Regions from separate parts of the Enterobacter sp. Taxon_8 genome, predicted to be linked through region 1. Evidence: predicted binding sites of a transcription regulator. Region 1 holds the regulator's gene; the other holds the start of a gene.
What was found. Region 1 encodes PhoB, which activates phosphate uptake and scavenging genes when phosphate is short. Its sites were predicted from a motif close to CTGTCATAAAACTGNCNNAT; they were not measured.

Region 1 (10,755 bases):
CGCTACCGCCAGAACAATCAGCGCCACAATTTTCAGCGGAGCCAGGAAGTTACCCACGGTATCCAGCAGCTTGCCCGGATAGAGGGAAACCAGAATCACGATCGCGAAGTAGATCAGGCTGTAGATAAACAGCGGCATCGCGCCGTCACCGGTCAGGGGAGCAATACCCACTTCGAAGGACACGGTTGCCGTACGCGGGGTCGCAAACAGCGGGCCAACGGCGAGATAGCAGACGGTTGCCAGCAGAACGCCCGCCACTTTGCCAATCGGGGTGCTGAGGCTATCAACACCGCCGCCGACTTTCGCCAGCGCGATGACGGTCAGCACCGGCAGACCCACGGCAGTAATCAGGAAACCAAACGCGGCGGTCCAGACGTGTTCACCCGCCTGTAAGCCAACCATTGGAGGGAAAATGATGTTGCCTGCGCCAACGAACAGCGCAAATGTCATAAAGCCCAGCGCGATGATGTCACGCGATTTTAAGTGATGGGTCATAAAACCTTACTGCCTGTGGATGTGGTGTTGAAAACATTGAGATTTTCGATATCCCTCACGGGACGATACAGCCGAAAATTTGCTCAATTTCAGCGGGAAATGCTCCCGTCCTGGCGTGGAGAAGAATAGTTTTTCGATTTACCACGCAAATACAGTCGGTCTGACAGTATCTGGGGCGCAATTTAAACGCTTATAACGTTTAAAGGCAAGGTGGAATCGCAAAACCAGAACAATATGCCAGCATGAAAACACGCACCAGCACAATACGCTGTTTATAAGAAAAACCCATGGCTAATCATGCGAACAAAAAACAGCCAGCCGTATAAAATTCATCCGCGTTTCGCTTGACTGCAAAGCAAACGGGCCAGCGATGGCTGACCCGTGGAAAGGTAAAATGACACGCCCGCCGTCAGGCGATCTTTTTGGCAATTAATCGTTCCGGAATAACGAAACTGAAGCGGGTTCCTTTACCCAGCGTACTCTGAATATCGAGACGGCTTTCATGGTGATTCACCGCGTGTTTCACAATTGCCAGCCCCAGGCCGCTTCCGCCCGTCTGGCGCGATCGCGCTTTATCCACACGGTAGAAGCGCTCGGTCAGACGCGGAATATGCTCCGGCGCAATCCCCGGCCCGTTGTCCTCCACGCTAAACTCGGCCCCCGTTGGGGTATGGTGCCAGCGCACCACGATATCCGTCCCCTCCGGCGTATGATTCACCGCGTTATACACCAGGTTGGAAATGGCGCTGCGCAGCTCATCTTCGCTGCCCAGCACCTTCAGCGTGTTGTCGACGTCAAAGGTCAGGTGATGCTTTTTGTGGCTTAACGTCTGCGCTTCACGCTCCACGACCCGCAGCATCATCGGGACATCAATGGTGTCATTTAGCGCGAGCGTTGGCGCCGCTTCAATCTTCGAGAGCGTCAGCAGCTGCTTCACCAGGCCTTCCATCCGGTGCGTTTGCTCGCGCATGGTGTGCAGCGCTTTTTCACGCGGCGCACCTTCCAGCGTTTGCTCCTGCATCATCTCCAGGTAGCCCTGCAGCACGGTCAACGGGGTTCGCAGTTCGTGGCTGACGTTGGCGAAGAAGTTGCGACGCGCCCCTTCCAGCTGGTGCATCTGGGTAACATCGCGCGCCACCATCAGCCACTGCTTATCGCTGTAGGGCATCACGCGTATTTCCAGATGGCGGCCATTATTGAGCTTCAGATTGTGCGGACGGGTGAAATCACGCTTTTTCAGATACAGCGTGAACTCGGGATAGCGCAGAAGGTTGAGGATATTCTGGCCATTGTCATCCGGCCAGCGCAGGCCCAGCAGCTGCTGCGCCAGGCCGTTACACCAGAAGATCGTCCCTTCTTCGGTGGTCAGGATCACGGCATCCGGCAGCGACTCTGCACCGCTGCGAAAACGCTTAATCAGGCTTCCCAGCTCGCGGCGACGCTTTTTATTACGCATCTGCATCTGATGCAGACCGTAAAGCAGCGGCTCCCAGCTGCCGCTTCCCGGCGGCGGCGTCATGCTTCGGTCAACCCACAGCCACCAGGAGAGGCGCAGCAGATTCCAGAAATGCCAGATCAACAGCCCGGTGACCGACGCCAGCAGAAACCACGGCAGGTGTCCAAGAAAGGCCCCCAGAATGAAGGCCGGAATACAGCATAAGATCAGTTCAAAGACGAGCCTTTTCCATGACAGACGTTCCAGCACGCGTCATACTCCTGTCATTGTTCAGAAACGGGTAGAAAAACGATAACCCGTGCCGCGGACCGTCTGCACCATGCGATCGTGGCCGCTCAATTCCAGTGCTTTTCGCAGGCGGCGAATATGTACATCAACCGTCCGGTCTTCGACATACACGTTAGTTCCCCAGACGTTATTCAGCAACTGCTCGCGGCTGTAAACGCGCTCCGGGTGGGTCATAAAGAAGTGCAGGAGTTTAAATTCGGTAGGCCCCATGTCGAGGGGATTTTCACCGGTCATCACACGGTGAGAAGTAGGATCAAGGCTCAGCCCCTGCATTTCGATCACCTCTTCCACCGCCATCGGCGAAATACGGCGCATCACGGCTTTAATGCGAGCCACCAGCTCTTTTGGGGAGAACGGTTTAGTAATGTAATCGTCCGCACCGGTCTCCAGACCGCGCACGCGATCCTCTTCTTCTCCGCGCGCCGTGAGCATCACAACCGGGATATCGCGGGTCAGCGCTTCACGTTTCAGGTGTTTGATAAACTGCAGTCCGGAGCCGCCGGGCAACATCCAGTCCAACAGAATCAGATCGGGCCAGGGTTCATTCAGCTGGTTCACTGCGCTGTCATAATCTTCCGCTTCAACCGGCTGGAAGCCGTTTTGCTCGAGCACGAAGCACACCATTTCACGAATTGGAGCTTCATCTTCTACGACCAGAATACGTCTCGCCATACTTTGCCCTGTCTTATCTTATTTACGTTACAAGTTTGTAATTCGGCGCCATTATGCGTCAGATTTATGACAGATTTATGAAAAACAGTACCACGTTAACGGGCAAACCGTTGTTTTATTACAGCGGTTATTTTCCCTTCTCTGAACGTTTATAATCCTGCTTTCTCTTTTTTGCCACGGATCAGCTATGCGCATACTTCACACCTCGGACTGGCATCTGGGTCAAAATTTTTACAGCAAAAGCCGTGCGGCTGAACATGAAGCGTTCCTGGGCTGGCTGCTGGAAACGGCCCGGACGCATGAGGTGGACGCGATTATCGTGGCGGGAGATATTTTTGATACCGGCTCGCCGCCGAGCTACGCGCGCGAGCTGTACAACCGCTTCGTGGTGAATTTGCAGCAAACAGGGTGTCATCTGGTGATTGTCGCCGGCAACCACGATTCCGTCGCAACGCTGAATGAATCCCGCGACATCCTGGCGTTTCTCAATACCACCGTCGTCGCCAGCGCCGGGCACGCCCCGCAGATCCTGAAAAAACGCGACGGGTCGCCGGGGGCGGTGCTGTGTCCGATACCGTTTTTACGTCCGCGCGACATCGTGCAAAGCCAGGCGGGGCTGTCGGGTGCGGAAAAGCAGCAGCATTTATTACAGGCCATCACCGACTATTACCACCAGCAGCACGCCGAAGCCTGTGCACTGCGGGGTGACCAGCCGATTCCGGTGATTGCAACCGGGCATCTCACCACGGTCGGGGCCAGTAAAAGTGACGCCGTGCGTGACATCTATATCGGCACGCTGGATGCCTTTCCGGCGCAAAACTTCCCGCCAGCCGACTACATCGCGCTCGGCCACATCCACCGCGCTCAGGTCATCGGCGGCTGCGAGCATATCCGCTACTGTGGCTCACCTGTTTCGCTCAGCTTTGACGAAACGGGCAAAGCCAAATCCGTGCATCTGGTGAGTTTTAGCGAGGGCAAACTCAGCGCCGTCGAAACACTGGAGGTACCCGTCACCCAGCCGCTGGCGGTGCTGAAGGGCGATCTCGACGCCATTACCGCCCAGCTGGAGCAGTGGCGCGGCGTCGAGCAAGATCCCCCCGTCTGGCTGGATATCGAAATCACCACCGACGACTACCTGCACGATATGCAGCGAAAAATCCAGGCACTGACCGAAGACTTACCGGTAGAGGTGTTACTGGTGCGCCGCAGCCGCGAGCAGCGCGAGAAAATTCTGTTAAGCGCTCAACGCGAAACGCTCAGTGAGCTTCGGGTTGAAGAGGTGTTTGAACGCAGGCTCTCGCAGGAGGAAATCGACGACACGAAGCGCGCAAGGCTCAGCGAACTGTTCAGCCATACCCTGCACGCGCTCAATGATGAGGAAGAAAACGCGTGAAAATTCTGAGCCTGCGCCTGAAAAATATCAACTCCCTCAAGGGCGAGTGGAAAATTGACTTTACCGCTGAGCCGTTTGCCAGCAACGGGCTGTTTGCCATCACCGGCGCGACCGGGGCAGGTAAAACTACCCTGCTCGACGCCATCTGTCTGGCGCTTTATCACGAAACGCCGCGCCTGAATAAGGTCTCCCAGGCGCAAAACGATCTGATGACGCGCGACACCGCCGAGTGCCTGGCGGAAGTGGAGTTCGAGGTAAAAGGCATCGCCTACCGCGCCTTCTGGAGCCAGAACCGGGCGCGCAACCAGTCTGACGGGAACCTGCAGGCACCGCGCGTTGAGCTGGCGCGCTGCGAAGATGGCAAAATCCTGGCCGACAAAGTGACGGATAAACTGGAGCAAACCGCCGCGCTCACCGGGCTGGACTATGGCCGCTTTACCCGCTCGATGCTGCTCTCACAGGGGCAGTTTGCTGCCTTCCTCAACGCCAAACCGAGCGATCGTGCCGAGCTACTGGAAGAGCTGACCGGCACCGAGATCTACGGCCAGATTTCCGCCATGGTGTTTGAAAAACACAAAGCCGCCCGCAGCGTGCTTGAAAAATGCGAGGCGCAGGCGGCGGGCGTCGTGCTGTTGAGTGAAGAGCAACAGCAGCAGTTACAGCAAAGTTTGCAGGCACTTACTGACGAAGAGAAAATCCTGCTGGAACAGCAGCAAAGCCAACAGAAAGATTTTCAGTGGCTTACGCGCCATGAAGAGCTCGTAAGAGAGCAACAGCGCGTCAACGCGCTCCAGCAGCATGCGCAACAGGCGCTGGCGGACGCAGCACCTGAGCTGGCAAAACTCCAGCTTGCTCTGCCCGCCGCCCAGCTTCGACCGCTTTGGGAGCATCAGCAGGAACAAACCGCACGCCTGACGCAAACGCAGCAGCGTATTATCGAAGTAAATACTCGCTTACAAGCCAGAACCGCGCTGCGTTCGCGTATTCGCAATACCGCCCTGCGTAACCACGAGCAGCTTCAGACCGAACTGACGGCGCTGGCGCAGTGGCTGGCGGAGCACGAGCGTTATCGCCTGCTGGGGCAGGAGATCGCCGGATGGCGTGCCCAGTTCTCGCAGCTTAACCGCGATAAAACGCAGTTAGCCTCGCTTGCGGCGCGGATAAGTGAATTACGCAACAGGCTGGTTGCGATGCCGGAAAATGCGCTGACGCTAACGGCGGACGAAGTCAGCGTAGCCATGGAGCAGCAGTCCCGGTCACGCACGCTGCGCCAGCAGCTGACGTCGCTGCATGCCCGCTATCAGCCGCTGCAAAAGCGCCTGCGTCAGAGCGGTGAAAGCGTGCAGAAGGCGCAGGCCGAACAAAATAAACTCAATGAAACGCTGACGCTGCGCCGCCAGCAGTACAAAGAAAAAAACCAGCACTATCTCGACCTGAAAGCCCTGTGCGAAACCGAAGCAACAATCAAGAAGCTGGAGCATTACCGTTCGCAGCTTGAGGCGGGTAAACCCTGTCCGCTGTGCGGTTCCTGCGAACATCCGGCCGTTGAGCAATATCAGTCGCTTGAGCTGACGGATAACCAGCGCCGCCGTGATGCCCTGGAAAAAGAGGTCGCCGCGCTTAAAGAGGAAGGCCTGCTGGTGCTGGGACAGGTTAATGCCCTGACTCAGCAGATCCAGCGTGAAACAGACGACGCGCAGACGCTTTCTCAGGAAGAGCAAGCGCTCACTAAAGAGTGGATGGCGGCCTGCACGTCCCTGAACATTGCGTTGAATATTCAGGATGATATCGCGCCATGGCTGAACGAACAGGAACAGTACGAGCGCCAGCTTTATCAGCTCAGCCAGCGGCTGACCCTGCAGAACCAGTTGAACGAACAGGAAGCGCAGGAGCGGCAGTATCAGCAGCAGCTGGCGGCCACGCGCCAGGCGCTAGAACATGCCCTGCTCGCGCTCTCACTTAACGCACCTGAAGAGGGTCAGGAAGCCGCCTGGCTTCAGGCCCGTGAAGCTGAATTCGCGCAGTGGCAGGAGAAGCAAGCGCAGCACGGCGTGCTTCAGGAACGCATAAACGCCCTGAAGCCGCTGCTCGACGCGCTTCCGGCAACGAACAGCGAAGACGCCGAACCGGTTATCCCTGATAACTGGCGCGCCATCCACGACGAATGCGTGTCGCTGCAAAGCCAGCTCACCGCGCAGCAGCAGCAGGAAGCGCTGGAGCAAGAGCGCCTGCAGCAGTCGCAGACGCAGTTCACCGCGGCGCTCTCGGCGAGCTGCTTTGCCGACCAGGACGCGTTTCTTGCCGCCCTGCTGGATGACGATGCCATTCGCCATCTCGAACAGCTGAAGCAGTCGCTGGAAAACCAGATACAGCAGGCTGCGGCGCTGTGCGGGCAAGCGAACCAACAGCTGCAGTCTCATCTGGCGCTGCGGCCGGAAGGGCTCAACGAAGATGCTCCTGCGCTGCAAAGCCAGCTGCAGCAGCTGGCGCAACGGCTTCGCGAGAACACCACACATCAGGGTGAGATCCGTCAGCAGCTTAAGCAGGACAGCGATAACCGGCAGCACCAGCTGGCGTTGATGCAGGAAATTGAAGAGGCCGCGCGCCAGGCAGACGACTGGGGGTACCTGAACGCGCTGATCGGCTCGAGCACCGGCGACAAGTTCCGCAAGTTCGCCCAGGGGCTGACGCTGGACAATCTTGTCTGGCTTGCTAACCAGCAGCTTAACCGTCTACACGGGCGTTATTTATTGCAGCGTAAGGCCAGCGACGCGCTGGAGCTGGAAGTGGTGGATACGTGGCAGGCGGATGCGGTTCGCGATACCCGCACGCTCTCAGGCGGCGAGAGCTTCCTGGTCAGCCTGGCGCTGGCGCTGGCGCTTTCCGATCTTGTGAGTCATAAAACGCGGATCGATTCCCTGTTCCTGGATGAAGGGTTCGGCACGCTCGACAGTGAAACGCTGGATACCGCGCTGGATGCGCTCGACGCACTGAACGCCACCGGGAAAACCATCGGCGTGATCAGCCACGTAGAGGCGATGAAAGAGCGTATTCCGGTGCAGATCAAGGTGAAGAAAATTAACGGGCTGGGGTATAGCAGGCTGGATAAGGAATTTGCGGTGGGGTGAAGGGTGGAACGGTGCGTTCTGGTGCCCCTCCCCCTTGCCCTCTCCCACAGGGAGAGGGAATAAACACTATTTGCTTTTATTCCGGCCACAGCCACGCCGCGCCGCGCACGCCGCTGGAGTCACCGTGGACAGCTTTGCGGATCGGGGTTTCACACTCGCCGCCGAAGACCCACTGCTTCACCAGGTTCGGTACCGTGGCGTACAGCCGGTCGACGTTGCTCATGCCGCCGCCGAGCACAATCACGTCTGGATCGAGAATATTCACCACGTGGGCCAGCGATTTCGCCAGCCGCATTTCGTAGCGGCTCAGCGCCAGCTCCGCCACCGGATCCTGTGCTTCGACCAGACGCATAATCTCATTTCCCTTAAGCTGCTGGCCGCTCAGGCGATGGTAGTCGGTCGCAAAACCGGTACCGGAGATAAACGTCTCAATACAGCCCTGCTTTCCGCAGTAGCACGGCACTTCAGCGCGGTATTTAAGCTCGTCTTCATCCATCCACGGCAGCGGGTTGTGACCCCACTCACCCGCGGTGCCGTTACCGCCGATATGGGCGCGTCCGCCAAACGCCACGCCCGCACCGCAGCCGGTACCGACGATCACGGCAAACACGGTCTGGGCACCTGCCGCCGCGCCGTCGATGGCCTCGGAGACCGCCAGACAGTTAGCGTCGTTGGCCAGACGCACTTCCCGGTTCAGACGTTGGCTCAAATCTTTATCGAACGGCTGACCGTTGAGCCAGGTGGAGTTGGCATTTTTAACCACGCCGGTATACGGCGAGATCGACCCCGGGATCCCCATCCCTACGCTCCCGGTTTGCCCTGTCGCCTGCTCGGCCATCTCAACCAGTTGAGCAATCGTCTCGATAGTCTGGCGATAATCATCGCGCGGCGTTGGCAGACGATGGCGAAACAGCTGCTGCCCCTGCTCGCTCAGTGCGATAACTTCTGTTTTGGTGCCACCCAAATCGATCCCAATACGCACAAGACTCTCCTCATTATTTTGATTATCAACAGAGTAGAAGCACGCATCCCGATTAGCAATGCAAGCGATGCGACAATTCGTTATCATGCCCGCTGATTTAACGACAAGGCCGTGGAAATTATCATGCTGTGGTTCAAAAATTTGATGGTTTACCGTCTCAGCCGCGACGTTTCGCTGCGTGCAGAAGAGATGGAAAAACAGTTAGCCGCTTATACCTTTTCCCCTTGCGGTAGCCAGGATATGGCAAAAACCGGTTGGGTTCCGCCAATGGGTTCACAAAGCGATGCACTGACCCACGCCAGCAGCACGGGTCAAATTATCGTCTGTGCCCGTAAAGAAGAGAAAATCCTGCCGACGCCGGTGGTTAAGCAGGCGCTCGAGGCGAAAATTTTTAAGCTGGAAGCCGAACAGGGCCGCAAGCTGAAAAAAACCGAAAAAGATTCGCTGAAGGACGAAGTACTGCACTCCCTGCTGCCGCGCGCCTTTAGCCGCTTCAGCCAGACCATGATGTGGATCGACACCGTCAACGGGCTGATCATGGTGGACTGCGCCAGCGCCAAGAAAGCAGAAGATACGCTGGCCCTGCTGCGCAAAAGCATCGGATCTTTACCGGTCGTTCCGCTGGCGCTGGAAACGCCGATCGAGCTGACGCTGACCGAATGGGTACGCAGCGGCGCTGCGGCCCAGGGCTTCCAGATCCTTGATGAAGCCGAGCTGAAAGCCCTGCTGGAAGATGGCGGCGTGATCCGCGCGAAGAAGCAGGATCTGGTCAGCGACGAGATCGCCGTACACATCGAAGCGGGTAAAGTGGTCACCAAGCTGGCGCTCGACTGGCAGCAGCGCATCCAGTTCGTGATGTGCGACGACGGCTCCGTGAAGCGTCTGAAGTTCTGCGACGAGCTGCGCGATCAGAACGAAGATATCGACAGAGAAGATTACGCCCAGCGTTTTGACGCGGATTTCATCCTGATGACCGGCGAGCTGGCCGCGTTGATTCAGAATCTGGTGGAAGGTCTCGGCGGCGAAGCGCAGCGATAACGGGCAAAACGTAGGCCGGGTAAGCGTTAGCGCCACCCGGCTAATTTTTTATTTCAGGTAGCGGCACAGATAAGAGGTGGGCTCAGCCACCTGCAAATGAAATTCGCTGTGGCCAGGGACGTTGAAAACTTGCCCGGCAGCGTAAACTTTCCATTCCGTTTCGCCCGGCAGCAGGACGTTCAGCGCACCGCTGACGACCGTCATTTCTTCCGCTTCCGCCGTGCCAAAGGTGTATTCCCCTTCTGCCATTACGCCAACGCTGGCGCGGCCAGTGCTGCTGCTGGTAAAACCAATGGATTTCACTTTACCGGAAAAGTATTCGTTACTCTGAAGCATGAACTGGCCCTTATATTTTTAGATAAAAATTCACTATAGGGGCCATGCTCATCACCTGTCACGCAAAATCATTACACGAGCAGTTCCGAGGCCAGGCGAGCCATCAGAACGTTGGATAACAGCACCGGGACATCCAGCGCTTTTTGCAGTAAATCACGATGATGCTGGTGGAAACCCAGGCAGTCCAGAATCAGGACATCGGCCCCTCTCTCCAGCAGTTCCTTCCCGGCAGCAATGAGTTTGGCCTCACTGTCCCAGAACGGATTGGCCAGTGCGTACAAAGGCACTTTTTCCAGCACGTGCCATTTTGCCTCCTGGTTATCCATGAGTTCCTCGATGGGGACAATCACCCCCACCTGATGACCATCCACGATGGAGGCCACCAGCGGCGGAATGATCCTCATCGGTTCCAGTAAAATCGCATTGCGCGCCATCAGCCCCTTAATGGGAGCCGTGCTCATCAGCAAAATAACGTCATAACCTTGATTATCGAGCACTTCTATCACGCCCTGCAGCGAGCGCTCGATTTTCTGGCGTGAAACGTGCGCCAGTTTACCGTCACTTAATAACGTCGCCAGGGGATCCTCCCCCGCCTCGACAGCGTAGTCCTCCATGACCTCTTCCCGACTCATCTTCCCCAACAGGCTAAGATGCGTTATCTGTTGTTCAGATACATGCTCGGTTAAGAGCGGTAACACTTCGCTTACAGGGACCACACCAATGGTGAGGATCGCCAACGTTGCCTTCATCTTTATCGCCTTCCATTACTCCAACATCGTGCACACAGGTACAGGCTCACTACGCTGCACAGTTCGTTTTTTCAACAAAACAGCACCAAGCGTAGCAGGTGATCCCGACATCGAAATGTAAAGATCGCCTGCCGATACCAGAGTTACTTGTAATAACTAAATATTAACTCCTGCTTAACTTTCACGATGAGTAAAAAGTGTGATTCAGGCACGATCCT
Region 2 (10,755 bases), 2.2 Mb from region 1:
AGCCCGTTGCTGAAGAAGCTGCCGCTTGCCAGCACCGTATAGCGCGCACGAAGCGGAATATCGTCGTGGTTGCGCGTCCAGATTTCGCTCACCGCGCCGTCGGTCAGGGTGATTTTTTTCACCTCATCACCCGCCATCCACACGCCGCCCTGTGCGACAAACTGGCGCTGGAGCTGGGTATGCAGACGAATGCCGGGTACGGACGGAGGCAGCGTTGGCAGCAGGCCGAGCGAGCAGGGCAGACGATCCGATAGCCAGCGCCAGAGCCGGTTGTCGCGTAAGCCAAAGCATGCGGGCATCAGCAGGGCGTCACAGCTGTCGCTGAGGGGCCTGAGCGCGTCATACAGCAGCGGCCATTTGTCCTCGTTATCCAGAAATCGGGCGATATTCACCGCGCGAAACTCGCTCGGGTTATCGCGCAGGACATCAAGCTCAGGTAGTTCTATCTCTGCCGTTTCGGCATTGATCCCCTGGCGGCAAAGCGACGCCGCCGCGAGATGGGGCTGAAAATCCAAAAAACCGCTAATACCCACGACCCGGACGCGCGCGGCATTGAAGGGCGCAACGGGCACCTCCTCCGGGCTGAGCCAGGCAGAGCGTAAGGTACCGAGCGGCGTGACGCGCTGGTGATTGAGCCGGGCGCTCCCCTTCAGACGCGCGCCGCAGTCCGCCAGCAGCGCTTCGGTTTCCAGCGCAAAGCGGTCAACGTTGTGCGCGCCAATCAGGTGATAGGGGTGCTCCGGCGGCAGCTTATCGCGGTACGTTTCGTCCACCAGATCCAGCGAGCCCGACGAGAAGTGCAGGGCGCTCTGGCCCCGTGTGATAATGGCGCAGCGCAGCCCCTGCCTGGTGAGCCTGATGCCGCAGAGCAGGCCTGCCAGCCCGCCGCCGACGATTACGGTATCAAATTTCATCGCGTTGCTCCTTCTCAAGACCGCAAAGCCCCTGGTAGACCCAGCGGGTAAATTCGCTTTCGCGCAGGGCATCGCCCCAGGCGACAGGCTGGATGCCTTTCCAGCGCTCGTTTAAAAACGCGCTGAGCTGATCGAGCGACTGGGTAGCGGTGGTGGTATGAAAGCGCTGCAGCAGTCCGGCGGCACGACAGGCGCACAGCTCGCCCTGACAGGTACCCATTCCGACGCGGGTGCGGCGGCGAAGATCGAGCAGGCTGTTAACCGTCAGATTTTCCACCGCGTACTGCACCTCACCGGCGGTGACGGCTTCGCACTCGCACACCAGGCTGCGGCTCAGGCGCCCTTCACCGAGCCACTGCGGCGTTCTGTCGCCGTGGCGGTAAATAGCGGATCCGCGCAGCGGCGCGGGCAGGGAGATGATTTTTTGCAGCGTTTTTTCGGTGGACTGACGCGAGCCGGGCAGGGGTTGTTCTGCCGTCACGCACCGTTCGGTATTGCCCAGCTTGCGGCAGACGGCATCGGTCGCCCACTCGGCCATCAGGCGGTAGGTCATCAGCTTGCCGCCGGTGATGGTGATAAACCCGTCCAGGCCGTCACGCCCGGCGTGATCGAGCAGCACAATGCCCCGGCTGACGTTACGCCCGCTCGGATCGTTATCGCTGGCGACCAGCGGACGCACGCCTGCGTAGGCGCGCAGAATACGCGTCTGCGCCATCACCGGGGCCAGTTTTTCCCCTTCGCGCATCAGGATGTCGACCTCTTCGGCGGTTACGCGGTTGTAGTCAATCTCGCTATAGTCCACGTGGGTTGAGGTCGTACCGATTAATGAGATGGTGTCACCCGGCACCAGAATATCGGCATCTGACGGTTTGCGGCAGCGGTTAATTACGTGGTTATTGATGCGGTGGTCGAGGATCAGCAGCGAGCCTTTCGCCGGGAACATGCGCACCGACAGGTCCGCGTATTCCGCGATGCGCTGCCCCCAGATCCCCGCCGCGTTGACCACTACGGCGGCATACAGTTCGCTGTGTTCGTTATATTGCGTATCAACAATCCGTACGCCGCAGATGCGGTTTCCCTCGCGGATAAGCCCGGTCACTTCGTGTCCGGTCAGGATGTGAGCGCCATGTTCGCGGGCGTCCAGCATGTTGGCGGCAGTCAGGCGGAAGGGGTCAACGGTGCCGTCAGGCACTTTAACCGCGCCGATAAGCGCCGGGTTAACCGACGGTTCCAGCCGCCGCGCCAGAACCGGATCCATGGCCTCAGCCTGAATGCCCGCTGCACAGCAGGCGGTAATAAAGGTGTCCTGGAAGGTAAGGTCATCTTCGGGAAGAGTGATAAACAGGCCGTCAGTCGGCTCAATGCAGTGGCGGGCGATACGCTTGAGGATCTGGTTTTCAGCAATACATTCGCGCGCGGATTCAGCGTCGGTGACCGCATACCGGGCGCCGCTGTGCAGCAGGCCGTGGTTACGCCCGGTTGCGCCCGTGGCGATATCATGGCGTTCCAGAAGCGTGACGCTTAAGCCGCGAAGGGCGCAGTCGCGCGCGATCCCGGCGCCGGTTGCGCCACCACCAATGATTATCACATCACTATAACGAGGATCGTGACTGGTCATTGTTTACCCTCTATGTTCGTTTTTTATCATTTAGCCATATCAATTGTGTGGTTTGTTTGATTTCGAACATAAACGCGCGGAATTCGAAAGTGAAACGTGATTTCATGCGCTTTTTTGCGCATTCTGTCATATTTCTGTAACAATCTGTGCGTTGATTCACAGTAACAATCACCGTGATTTCTTAACATCCCCGCCTCTGGAATTCAGGTGCGAGCCACCTGCTCATTCATTTCAAGGCCACGGAGGCTGTTATGCTCAGTATCTTCAAACCTGCGCCGCACAGGGCGCGTCTGCCAGAGGCAGAAATAGATCCGCTCTATCGCCGTCTGCGTTGGCAAATCTTCCTGGGGATCTTCTTCGGGTACGCGGCGTACTACCTTGTACGTAAAAACTTCGCGCTCGCCATGCCGTATCTGGTGGAGCAGGGCTTTTCCCGTGGCGATCTGGGGTTCGCGCTGTCGGGGATCTCCATCGCCTACGGTTTTTCCAAATTCATCATGGGTTCCGTGTCGGATCGCTCGAATCCGCGCGTGTTCCTGCCCGCCGGTCTGATCCTGGCGGCCGCGGTCATGCTGTTCATGGGCTTTGTGCCGTGGGCTACCTCCAGCATTGCCATCATGTTCGTGCTGCTGTTCCTCTGCGGCTGGTTCCAGGGGATGGGGTGGCCGCCGTGCGGGCGTACCATGGTGCACTGGTGGTCGCAGAAAGAGCGCGGAGGCATCGTGTCGGTGTGGAACTGCGCCCATAACGTGGGCGGCGGTATTCCGCCTCTGCTGTTCCTGCTGGGGATGGCCTGGTTCAACGACTGGCATGCGGCGCTCTATATGCCTGCCTTTGGCGCCATTCTGGTGGCGATTATTGCCTTCGCCCTGATGCGCGACACGCCGCAGTCCTGCGGCCTGCCGCCGATTGAAGAGTACAAAAACGACTATCCGGATGATTACAGCAAGGAGCACGAAGAAGAACTGACCGCGAAACAGATCTTCATGAAGTACGTGCTGCCGAACAAGCTGCTGTGGTACATCGCGGTCGCGAACGTGTTCGTTTACCTGCTGCGCTACGGCATCCTCGACTGGTCGCCAACCTACCTGAAAGAGGTGAAGCACTTCGCGCTGGATAAATCCTCCTGGGCCTATTTCCTGTATGAATATGCCGGGATCCCGGGCACGCTGCTTTGCGGCTGGATGTCGGACAAGGTGTTTAAAGGCAACCGCGGCGCGACGGGCGTCTTCTTTATGACGCTGGTGACCATTGCTACCGTGGTGTACTGGCTCAACCCGCCGGGCAACCCATCAGTAGATATGGCCTGCATGATCGTCATCGGCTTCCTGATTTACGGTCCGGTGATGCTGATCGGTCTGCATGCCCTGGAGCTGGCGCCGAAAAAAGCGGCGGGCACGGCGGCGGGCTTTACCGGCCTGTTCGGCTACCTGGGCGGTTCGGTCGCGGCGAGCGCCATCGTGGGCTACACCGTTGACTTCTTCGGCTGGGACGGCGGCTTTATGGTGATGATCGGCGGCAGCGTGCTGGCGGTACTGCTGCTGATTGTTGTGATGATCGGTGAGAAACGTCACCACGCGGAAGTGCTGGCGCGTCGTCAATAAGGAGCTTAGCGATGAAATTTACCCAACTTGCAACCGGCCTGCTGCTGGCGGGCCTGATGACAGGCTCCGCGCTGGCGGCGGATAAAATTGTTATTGCCCACCGCGGCGCCAGCGGCTATCTGCCGGAGCATACGCTGCCGGCGAAGGCGATGGCCTATGCGCAGGGTGCGGATTACCTGGAGCAGGATCTGGTGATGACGAAGGACGACCAGCTGGTCGTCCTGCATGACCACTATCTTGACCGCGTGACGGACGTGGCGGATCGTTTCCCGGACCGCGCGCGCAAAGATGGCCGCTTCTATGCCATCGACTTCACGCTGGCGGAGATCCGTTCCCTGAAGTTTACCGAGGGCTTCGAGATCGAAAACGGCAAGAAGGTGCAGGTCTATCCGGGACGTTTCCCGATGGGCAAATCTGACTTCCGCATTCATACCTTCCAGGAAGAGATTGAGTTTGTTCAGGGGCTGAACCACTCAACCGGTAAAAACATCGGCATCTATCCGGAAATCAAAGCGCCGTGGTTCCACCATCAGGAAGGAAAAGATATTGCCGCGAAGACGCTCGAGGTGCTGAAGCAGTACGGCTACACCGGCAAGAAGGACAAAGTTTACCTGCAGTGTTTTGATGCCGCCGAGCTGAAGCGCATCAAAACCGAGCTGGAGCCGAAGATGGGGATGGATCTCAATCTGGTGCAGCTGATTGCCTATACCGACTGGAATGAAACCCAGGAGAAGCAGCCGGACGGAACGTGGGTGAACTACAATTACGACTGGATGTTTAAGCCGGGCGCGATGAAGCAGATTGCGCAGTACGCCGACGGCATCGGGCCGGATTACCACATGCTGGTGGCGGAAGGTTCAACGCCTGGTCACGTGAAGCTGACTGCGATGGTGAAAGAGGCGCACGCCAGCAGGATGCAGGTGCACCCGTATACCGTGCGTGCAGACCAGCTGCCGCCATATGCCACGGACGTGAATCAGCTTTATGAAGTGTTGTATAAGCAGGCGGGCGTGGACGGACTGTTTACGGATTTCCCGGATAAAGCGGTGACGTTCTTAAAATAGAAAAAAGGGCCGTAAGGCCCTTTTTTACATCTCGATCTCTATATCGCCTTTTGCCCGGCAGCAGCAGGGCAAAATTTCCCCTTCGTTGATAAAGGCCAGCGGCTCGGTCAGCCAGTCCACCTGGCCGGCGACCAGACGGCAACGGCAGGAGCCGCAGTAGCCGGAACGACACTGGTACTCTACTTCTACCTGATGCGCCTCAAGCGCCACCAGCAGAGAAGGGTGCTCCTCCCGACACAGTACCTCAGTGCCGGAAAGACTTAACGTGACGCGTGACATCAGAGCTGGAAGTTGCTCAGGTCGTCGGTGTTGACTTCAGAATCAATCTGACCGACCAGATAAGAGCTGACTTCCACTTCCTGCGGCGCAACCTGCACGTTATCGGACACCAGCCAGGTGTTGATCCACGGAATCGGGTTAGAGCGCGTCTGGAACGGAAGGTCGAGACCAACAGCCTGCATGCGGATGTTGGTGATGTACTCAACGTACTGGCACAGGATGTCTTTGTTCAGGCCAATCATGGAGCCGTCGCGGAACAGGTAGTCTGCCCACTCTTTCTCCTGCTGAGCGGCCAGCACGAACAGGTCGTAGCACTCCTGCTTGCACTCTTCAGCGATTTCCGCCATCTCCGGATCGTCCGTACCGCTGCGCAGCAGGTTCAGCATGTGCTGGGTGCCGGTCAGGTGCAGGGCTTCATCACGGGCAATCAGACGGATGATTTTGGCGTTGCCTTCCATCAGCTTGCGCTCGGCAAAGGCGAAGGAGCAGGCGAAGCTGACATAGAAGCGGATCGCTTCCAGCGCGTTGACGCTCATCAGGCACAGGTACAGCTGCTTTTTCAGTGCGCGCAGGTTCACGGTGATGGTTTTACCGTTCACGTGGTGGGTGCCTTCGCCCAGCAGGTGCCAGTAGCTGGTCATCTCGATCAGCTCGTCGTAGTAGTGAGCAATGCCTTCCGCGCGCTTCTGGATCTGCTCGTTGGTGACGATATCGTCAAACACAACCGCCGGATCGTTCACGATGTTGCGGATAATGTGCGTGTAAGAGCGGGAGTGAATGGTCTCGGAGAATGCCCAGGTTTCCACCCAGGTCTCCAGCTCAGGAATCGAGATCAGCGGCAGCAGCGCCACGTTAGGGCTACGTCCCTGAATGGAGTCCAGCAGCGTCTGGTACTTCAGGTTACTGATGAAGATATGTTTTTCGTGATCCGGCAGCGACTGGTAGTCAATACGGTCGCGGGATACGTCCACTTCTTCCGGACGCCAGAAGAAGGAGAGTTGCTTTTCAATCAGCTTTTCGAAGATGTCATATTTTTGCTGATCGTAGCGTGCCACGTTGACCGGCTGGCCGAAGAACATCGGCTCTTTGAGCTGGTCGTTTTTCGTCTGTGAAAAGGTGGTATATGCCATGAGTGTGTCCTGTCTTACGAAATAAAGGCGGGGATATCCCCGCCCTTCATTAGATCTTACATGCGCCGCTTTCGCAGCCATCGTCCTGAATTGACGGCACCAGGTCGTCCTGCGCGTCTTCCGCACCATCACGGGTGTTGTGATAGTACAGGGTTTTCACGCCAAATTTGTAGGCGGTGAGCAGGTCTTTCAGCAGCTGCTGCATCGGGACCTTGCCTGACGGGAAGCGCGTCGGGTCATAGTTTGTATTGGCAGAGATCGACTGGTCGATAAACTTCTGCATGATACCCACCAGCTGCAGGTAGCCGTCGTTGTTTGGCATTTCCCACAGCAGCTCGTAGTTGTCACCCAGCGTCTCGTAATCCGGTACCACCTGACGCAGCACGCCGTCTTTCGACGCTTTAATGCTGACGTGGCCGCGCGGTGGCTCAATACCGTTGGTGGCGTTAGAGATCTGCGAAGAGGTCTCAGACGGCATCAGGGCAGAGAGCGTGGAGTTACGCAGGCCGTGAGTCTTGATGGACTCGCGCAGGCCTTCCCAGTCGAGGTGCAGCGGCTCGCTGACAATCGCATCCAGGTCTTTCTTGTAGGTGTCGATTGGCAGAATGCCTTTCGCGTAGGTGGTTTCGTTGAACCACGGGCACGCGCCTTGCTCTTTCGCCAGCTCGTTGGACGCTTTCATCAGGTAGTACTGAATCGCTTCGAACGTCTGGTGCGTCAGGTTGTTGGCGCTGCCGTCAGAGTAACGCTTGCCGTTTTTCGCCAGCCAGTAGGCGAAGTTGATCACGCCGATACCCAGGGTACGGCGGCCCATCGCACCGCGTTTAGCGGCCGGGATTGGGTAATCCTGGTAGTCCAGAAGGGCGTCGAGCGCACGAACCGCCAGCACGGCCAGCTCTTCCAGCTCGTCCAGGCTCTTAATCGCGCCCAGGTTGAACGCGGACAGCGTACACAGCGCGATTTCGCCGTTTTCGTCGTTCACGTCTTCCAGCGGTTTGGTCGGCAGGGCGATCTCCAGGCACAGGTTAGACTGGCGCACTGGCGCAACCACCGGATCGAACGGGCTGTGGGTGTTGCAGTGGTCAACGTTCTGGATGTAGATACGGCCGGTAGAGGCACGTTCCTGCATCATCAGGGAGAACAGGTCTACCGCCTTCACGCGCTGCTTACGGATGCTGTCGTCTTTTTCGTATTTGGTGTACAGACGCTCGAACTCGTCCTGATCGGCAAAGAACGCGTCATACAGGCCCGGGACGTCGGACGGGCTGAACAGGGTGATGTCTTCGCCTTTCAGCAGACGGGTGTACATCAGCTTGTTGATCTGCACGCCGTAGTCCATGTGACGCACGCGGTTGCCTTCCACGCCACGGTTGTTTTTCAGAACCAGCAGGCTTTCCACTTCCAGGTGCCACATCGGATAGAACAGGGTCGCAGCACCGCCGCGCACGCCGCCCTGAGAGCAGGATTTTACGGCCGTCTGGAAGTGTTTATAGAACGGGATACAGCCGGTGTGGAACGCTTCACCGCCGCGAATCGGGCTGCCCAGCGCACGGATGCGACCGGCGTTGATGCCGATACCGGCACGCTGGGAGACGTATTTCACGATGGCGCTGGAGGTGGCGTTGATGGAATCCAGGCTGTCACCACACTCGATCAGTACGCAGGAGCTGAACTGACGGGTTGGGGTACGCACGCCAGACATGATCGGCGTCGGCAGAGAAATCTTGAACGTGGAGACCGCATCGTAGAAACGCTTCACGTAATCCAGACGGGTATCACGCGGGTAGTTAGAGAACAGACAGGCAGCCACCAGAATGTAGAGGAACTGGGCGCTTTCGTAGATCTCACCGGTTACACGGTTCTGAACCAGGTATTTGCCTTCGAGCTGCTTCACCGCCGCGTAGGAGAAGTTCATGTCGCGCCAGTGATCGATAAACCCGTTCATCTGCTCGAACTCTTCTTCCGTATAGTCTTCCAGCAGATGCGTGTCGTATTTGCCCAGCTCAACCATTTTCACCACGTGATCGTAAAGCTTCGGCGGCTCAAACTGACCGTAGGCTTTTTTACGAAGGTGGAAAATCGCCAGACGTGCAGCGAGGTACTGATAATCCGGTGCTTCGCGGGAGATGAGGTCTGCCGCTGCTTTAATGATCGTTTCGTGAATATCAGACGTTTTGATGCCGTCGTAGAACTGAATGTGGGAGCGCAGTTCAACCTGGGAGATAGATACGTTGTTCAGTCCTTCTGCTGCCCAGTCGAGAACTCGATGGATTTTGTCCAGATTGATACGCTCGGTAGTACCGTCGCGCTTTGTCACCAGCAGACTCTGATTCATGTGGGTTTTACCTGTCCGTGAAATAAAAAATATCCCCCGTTTATCCACAGATCCGTCTTGTGACTAACTCTGTGGATAAATACTACATGTAGGGGGTTTGCGATAAGAAAAACGCTATATGGTGAGTATTCTAGTATCGAATCTTTTCAGCACAAGGGTTGATTTTGGCGTTAAATTGAGGTTGTGAAAGGGTAAAAAAGGCTAAGTCCTCGTACCGTAAGGCCTGGAAGACATGTCAATAATTAAGAAAAAAAATTCAAAATTTGATCGAGTGCTGATTTCTTCAACGGGAGGTCAGAATTGCGCAACATGATGTCGCGCAATCTTTATAAGAATAACGAATGACGTTAGTCGTTTTTGGCGGTTGTGTGCAACATATAGTTAACATCAACGCCCGGTGCGAGTTTGAATTTATTGGTTAGCGGATTGTAGTGCAGGCCGGTGATGTGCTGCTCTTTGAGCCACGTCTGGTCAACCCAGCTTAACAGCTCCGCAGGCTTGATGAATTTCTTCACGTCGTGCGTCCCTTTCGGCACCATGCGCAGTACATACTCCGCGCCAACGACGGCCATCAGCCACGCTTTACCGTTACGGTTGATGGTTGAGAAGAAGACCTGGCCGCCCGGCTTCACCAGTTTTGCACAGGCATGTACCACCGACTGCGGATCAGGTACGTGCTCCAGCATCTCCATGCAGGTCACCACATCGTACTGATGGGCGTGTTTTGCCGCGTGTTCTTCCACGGTTTCCTGCACGTAGTCTACCTGTATGCCAGACTCCAGCGCATGAAGACGGGCAACCTGCAGAGGTTCAAAGCCCATATCCAGGCCCGTGACGTTCGCCCCTTCGCGCGCCATGCTTTCCGCGAGGATGCCGCCGCCGCAGCCGACGTCGAGCACTTTCTTACCGAACAGGCCGCCGGAACGCTCCGCGATATAGCCCAGACGCAGCGGATTAATGCGATGCAGCGGTTTGAACTCACCTTCGAGATCCCACCAGCGGGACGCCACCGCTTCAAATTTGGCAATCTCTTCGTGGTCAACGTTGTGAGCCATCGGGGATTTTTCGGCATTCATGGGCGCTTTTACTCCTTATTTAGCAAGACAAAGGAGTATATCAGGCAATCCCCGTGAATAAAGCGTATAGGTTTACCTCAATCACCTCGGCTGTGTTATAATTTGCGACCTTTGAATCCGGGATACAGTAGAGGGATAGCGGTTAGATGAGCGACCTTGCGAGAGAAATTACACCGGTTAACATCGAGGAAGAGCTGAAGAGCTCCTATCTGGACTATGCGATGTCGGTCATTGTTGGCCGTGCGCTGCCGGACGTCCGCGATGGCCTGAAGCCGGTACACCGTCGCGTACTATACGCCATGAACGTATTGGGCAATGACTGGAATAAAGCCTATAAAAAATCTGCCCGCGTCGTCGGTGACGTCATCGGTAAATATCACCCGCATGGTGATACCGCCGTTTATGACACCATCGTTCGTATGGCGCAGCCATTCTCCTTGCGCTACATGCTGGTAGATGGTCAGGGTAACTTTGGTTCAGTCGACGGCGACTCCGCTGCTGCGATGCGTTATACGGAAATCCGTATGTCGAAAATCGCTCATGAGCTGATGGCCGACCTGGAAAAAGAGACCGTTGATTTCGTCGATAACTACGACGGCACCGAGCGCATCCCAGATGTGATGCCAACCAAGATCCCGAACCTGTTGGTTAACGGTTCTTCCGGTATCGCGGTCGGTATGGCAACCAACATTCCGCCGCACAACATCACGGAAGTGATCAACGGCTGTCTGGCCT

Region 2: glpT (glycerol-3-phosphate transporter) is a predicted target of PhoB. The motif match lies at 2,656-2,675, and genes of this name have one in related genera.

What each region holds. Positions count from the first base shown of each region.
Region 1 covers NZ_CM177989.1:3,551,747-3,562,501, forward strand. Annotated here, with positions in the region: gene brnQ (branched-chain amino acid transporter carrier protein BrnQ) at 1-495, opposite strand, end outside; gene phoR (phosphate regulon sensor histidine kinase PhoR) at 905-2,200, opposite strand; gene phoB (phosphate response regulator transcription factor PhoB) at 2,222-2,911, opposite strand; gene sbcD (exonuclease subunit SbcD) at 3,099-4,304, shown strand; gene sbcC (exonuclease subunit SbcC) at 4,301-7,432, shown strand; gene mak (fructokinase) at 7,509-8,414, opposite strand; gene rdgC (recombination-associated protein RdgC) at 8,538-9,452, shown strand; gene ppnP (pyrimidine/purine nucleoside phosphorylase) at 9,501-9,788, opposite strand; gene AC4IBF_RS16980 (AroM family protein) at 9,860-10,537, opposite strand.
Region 2 covers NZ_CM177989.1:1,373,575-1,384,329, forward strand. Annotated here, with positions in the region: gene glpB (glycerol-3-phosphate dehydrogenase subunit GlpB) at 1-914, opposite strand, end outside; gene glpA (anaerobic glycerol-3-phosphate dehydrogenase subunit A) at 904-2,532, opposite strand; gene glpT (glycerol-3-phosphate transporter) at 2,784-4,136, shown strand; gene glpQ (glycerophosphodiester phosphodiesterase) at 4,148-5,200, shown strand; gene yfaE (class I ribonucleotide reductase maintenance protein YfaE) at 5,225-5,479, opposite strand; gene nrdB (class Ia ribonucleoside-diphosphate reductase subunit beta) at 5,479-6,609, opposite strand; gene nrdA (class 1a ribonucleoside-diphosphate reductase subunit alpha) at 6,659-8,944, opposite strand; gene ubiG (bifunctional 2-polyprenyl-6-hydroxyphenol methylase/3-demethylubiquinol 3-O-methyltransferase UbiG) at 9,292-10,020, opposite strand; gene gyrA (DNA topoisomerase (ATP-hydrolyzing) subunit A) at 10,167-10,755, shown strand, end outside.